2 regions of the Streptomyces sp. NPDC049585 genome follow, and region 1 is predicted to be linked to the other one. Evidence: predicted binding sites of a transcription regulator. Region 1 holds the regulator's gene; the other holds the start of a gene.

Region 1 (2,393 bases):
CCGCCGCCGAGGTCGAGGGCCACCTGTCCGGAGACGCCGTGGCCGGGGAGGACGAGCAGTTCCACGGCCTCGGCCGCGAGGTCCGGCTGCATGCCGTGCAGCACGGCGTCGTGCCGCAGTTCCTTGCGTTCGCGGCCGAGGAGTTCGGCGGCGCCCACGGCCGCGTACACCTGGACGCCGGAGAAGGCCGCCGTGCCCAGGACGTGGTCGAAGTGCGGGTGGGTCAGTGCGATGTGCGTCACGGGCAGGCCGAAGATCTCCTGCAGTTCGTGCCGGATCTCCACCCCCTCGTGCAGCGAGGAACCGGTGTCCACGACGAGCACCCCGTCGCTGCCGGCGACCGCGCCGGCGGTCGCGTCCCAGCCCGGCAGTCTGCGGCGTACGACACCCGGCGCGAGGTGCTCCCAGCGCGCTCCGGCCCCGTCCCCCACCGCGCCCGCGTTCGCGTGAGTTTCCATACGGCGACGCTAGCGGCTGACCGATAGCGTTGCCCGTCCGGAGGCAAGGGGCGCGGACGGCCCTTGCCCCGGTCGTGGGGCCCGGCCGTACACTTGCCTACGGGATCTGGCACTCGTGACCATTGAGTGCCAAGGGCGGAAGGGCCCGGCGGATCCCCGTACGACGGTAGGACCACTGATCCTGGAGGTGCGCGCGATGCTGAGCGAACGCAGGCTCGAGGTGTTGCGCGCCATCGTCCAGGACTATGTGGGCACCGAGGAGCCGGTCGGCTCCAAGGCACTGACCGAGCGGCACAAGCTGGGGGTCTCCCCGGCCACCGTGCGCAACGACATGGCCGCGCTGGAGGACGAGGGCTTCATCGCCCAGCCGCACACGAGCGCCGGCCGCATCCCCACCGACAAGGGCTACCGCCTCTTCGTCGACAAGCTGGCCGAGGTCAAGCCCCTGTCGACGCCCGAGCGGCGGGCCATCCAGAGTTTCCTGGACGGCGCGGTCGACCTCGACGACGTGGTCTCGCGCACGGTGCGGCTGCTGGCGCAGCTGACGCGGCAGGTCGCCGTGGTGCAGTACCCCTCGCTGAGCCGTTCGACCGTGCGGCACGTGGAGCTGCTGGCGCTGGCCCCGGCCCGCATCATGCTGGTGCTGATCACCAACACCGGCCGGGTCGAGCAGCGCATGATCGACTGCCCTGCGCCCGTCGGTGAGACCGCGCTGGCGGACCTGCGGGCCCGGCTCAACAGCCGGGTCGTGGGGCGGCGCTTCAAGGACGTGCCGCCGCTCGTGCAGGACCTGCCCGAGTCCTTCGACCAGGAGGACCGAGGAACCGTTTCGACGGTTCTCGCGACTCTGCTGGAGACACTGGTCGAGGAGACCGAGGAACGGCTGATGATCGGCGGTACCGCCAATCTCACTCGTTTCGGTCATGATTTTCCGCTGACGATCCGGCCCGTGCTGGAGGCGTTGGAGGAGCAGGTCGTACTGCTCAAGCTGCTCGGTGAGACCAAGGACACGGAGATGACCGTGCGCATCGGTCATGAGAACGCCCATGAAGGGCTGAACTCCACATCGGTGGTCGCCGTCGGCTACGGTTCGGGCGACGAGGCCGTCGCCAAACTCGGCGTGGTCGGACCGACCCGCATGGACTACCCCGGAACGATGGGAGCGGTACGCGCAGTGGCACGTTACGTCGGACAGATCCTGGCGGAGTCGTAAGTGGCCACGGACTACTACGCGGTCCTGGGCGTACGGCGTGACGCCTCGCAGGACGAGATCAAGAAGGCCTTCCGCCGCCTCGCGCGCGAGCTGCACCCGGACGTCAATCCGGATCCCAAGACGCAGGAGCGGTTCAAGGAGATCAACGCCGCCTACGAGGTGCTCTCCGACCCGCAGAAGAAGCAGGTCTACGACCTCGGCGGCGACCCGCTGTCCTCCTCGGGCGGCGCGGGCGCCGGCGCCGGCTTCGGCGCGGGCTTCGGCAACTTCTCCGACATCATGGACGCCTTCTTCGGCCAGGCGTCGCAGCGCGGACCGCGCTCGCGCACCCGCCGCGGCCAGGACGCCATGATCCGCCTGGAGGTCAGCCTCACCGAGGCCGCCTTCGGCACCACCAAGGAGATCCAGGTCGACACCGCCGTCGTCTGCACCACCTGCAGCGGCGAGGGCGCGGCCCCCGGCACCTCCGCCCAGACCTGTGACATGTGCCGCGGCCGCGGCGAGGTCTCGCAGGTCACCCGGTCCTTCCTGGGCCAGGTCATGACCTCCCGCCCCTGCCCGCAGTGCCAGGGCTTCGGCACGGTCGTGCCCACCCCGTGCCCGGAGTGCGCCGGCGACGGCCGCGTCCGCTCGCGCCGCACGCTGACGGTGAAGATCCCGGCCGGTGTCGACAACGGCACCCGCATCCAGCTCGCCGGCGAGGGCGAGGTCGGCCCCGGCGG
Region 2 (2,393 bases), on a different contig from region 1:
CTCGGCGGGGTGCTCGCGGCGCAGCCGGGTGGCGGTGGCGAGCTCCCGGGCGGGGTCGTAGTCCCGCAGGTCGTCCAGCAGGCGGCGGCCCTCGTCGGTGAGGAGGGCGGCGAAGGCCTCGGTCTCCGGGCTGGTCTCGGGGTTGGTCTCGGCGTTCGGTGCGGGCACGTGCTCCAACGTACCCCGGGGATGTGCGCTGCTCGCGCGCGTGATCGCGGCCGCCGGGACGGCGGGGCCCCGGTGCCTGAGGATGCCCCGCTCGCAGTGATCGAACCCGTGGACAAGAATCGTCAGCGTGAGCCCCTTCTTCTCCGGCCGCCGACGTGCTGCCGCCGCTGCTGCCGCCGGTTCTGCCGTTCTGACGCTGATAGCCGGGTGTTCCTCGACCGGGTCGGGGAGCGCGGCGCGTCCGTCGGGCTCCCCCTCCGCCTCCTCGACCCCCTCGGCCGCCACCGGGACGCCGCACCCGGGCAAGGGCGAGTCGGCGCCCGACGCCGCCGCGTACCGGCGCTGGGGGCTGGAGCGGCCGCCGGCCGCCCCGCCGGCGCCGCCCGCGAAGAAGATCACGGACGGGATGAGGGACGGGGACGCACCGAAGATCGTGCGGCGCATCCCCACGCAGGACAAGGTCGTCTTCCTGACCTTCGACGACGGGGCCGAGAAGGACCCGCAGTTCGTGAGGATGGCCAAGGACCTGAAGCTGCCGTTCACGATGTTCCTGACGGACAGCGTCGCCCACACGGGCCAGGGCTACGGATACTTCGAGCAGCTGCGCGACGCTCCGGGCGGGGGCGTGCGCAACGGCGTGGACAACCACACGATCGACCACCCGAACCTGCGCACGCTGTCGGCGGAGGCGCAGAAGAAGGAGATCTGCACGCAGCAGGAGACGCTGCAGAAACGATTCGGCGAGCGGCCTGCGCTGTTCCGGCCGCCGTACGGCAACTACAACGACGCCACGCTCGCGGCAGCGCGGGCGTGCGGGGTGCGGGCGGTCGTCCTGTGGGAGGCCACGATGCAGATCAACGACATGCGCTACGCGGAGGGGGACGGGCTGCGGCCGGGCGACATCGTGCTGGCGCACTTCCGCGGGCCGCAGGAGCTCAAGGGGACGACGATGACGCAGATGGTCACGAACATGCTGCGCAGTATCGAGCGCCAGGGCTACACGGTGGGCCGCCTGGAGGACTACCTCTGAGCCCCGCCTCCTCCGGCGCCACGGCACTGCGCCCGGCCCGTGAGGGGCGTACCAGGAGTGCACCCGCGCCCCGGTGGGTAGGGCCTCGGGCGGCCCCCGTCGTCGTACGCGTGCGGCTCGCCGCGGGTGTGAATTGGCACTCCGCTTGACCGAGTGCTAACCGCGTCATAGTCTCGGCTCCGTTGGCACTCTCCCTCGGTGAGTGCCAAACACAGCGACGGGCAGGTCCGGCACCCGCGACGACGGATCGACCTGGTCGCCACCTCAGACAGTTAACCCCGTGAGATCTCCGAAGGGGGAGGTCGGATCGTGACGACCGCCAGCTCCAAGGTTGCCATCAAGCCGCTCGAGGACCGCATCGTGGTCCAGCCGCTCGACGCCGAGCAGACCACGGCCTCCGGCCTGGTCATTCCGGACACCGCCAAGGAGAAGCCCCAGGAGGGCGCTGTCCTGGCCGTGGGCCCGGGCCGCTTCGAGAACGGCGAGCGCCTCCCGCTCGACGTGAAGGTCGGCGACGTCGTTCTGTACAGCAAGTACGGCGGCACCGAGGTGAAGTACAACGGCGACGAGTACCTCGTCCTCTCGGCTCGCGACGTGCTCGCGATCATCGAGAAGTAATTCACCAGCAACACGTCTGCGCCCCTGGCTCCCGCGCCCATTCAGCCGGGCGCCCGGGGCGCAGTTCGTTGAGAGATCGCGAGGATACGTAACCCATGGCCAAGACCCTGAAGTTCGACGAGGACGCCCGTCGCGCGCTCGAGCGCGGCGTCAACAAGCTCGCCGACACCGTGAAGGTGACGATCGGCCCCAAGGGCCGCAACGTCGTCATCGACAAGAAGTTCGGCGCCCCGACCATCACCAACGACGGCGTCACCATCGCCCGTGAGGTCGAGCTCGAGGACGCCTACGAGAACCTGGGCGCCCAGCTGGTCAAGGAGGTGGCGACCAAGACCAACGACATCGCGGGTGACGGCACCACCACCGCCACCGTGCTGGCCCAGGCGCTGGTCCGCGAGGGTCTGCGCAACGTCGCCGCCGGCGCCTCCCCGGCCTCCCTGAAGAAGGGCATCGACGCCGCGGTCAAGGCCGTCTCGGACGACCTGCTGGCCACCGCGCGCCCGATCGACGAGAAGTCCGACATCGCCGCCGTTGCCGCGCTGTCCGCCCAGGACAAGCAGGTCGGCGAGCTCATCGC

What was found. Region 1 encodes HrcA, which represses chaperone genes, less so after heat shock. Its sites were predicted from a motif close to TTNGCACTCNGNNNNNCNGAGTGCNAA; they were not measured.
Region 2: a site for HrcA is predicted at 1,332-1,358, ahead of groES (co-chaperone GroES). Genes of this name have one in related genera too.

Annotation. Positions count from the first base shown of each region.
Region 1 covers NZ_JBFAPE010000006.1:156,697-159,089, reverse strand. Annotated here, with positions in the region: gene AB0K17_RS09885 (MBL fold metallo-hydrolase) at 1-458, opposite strand, end outside; gene hrcA (heat-inducible transcriptional repressor HrcA) at 655-1,671, shown strand; gene dnaJ (molecular chaperone DnaJ) at 1,672-2,393, shown strand, end outside.
Region 2 covers NZ_JBFAPE010000007.1:39,649-42,041, reverse strand. Annotated here, with positions in the region: gene AB0K17_RS10710 (class I SAM-dependent methyltransferase) at 1-168, opposite strand, end outside; gene AB0K17_RS10705 (polysaccharide deacetylase family protein) at 296-1,198, shown strand; gene groES (co-chaperone GroES) at 1,508-1,816, shown strand; gene groL (chaperonin GroEL) at 1,912-2,393, shown strand, end outside.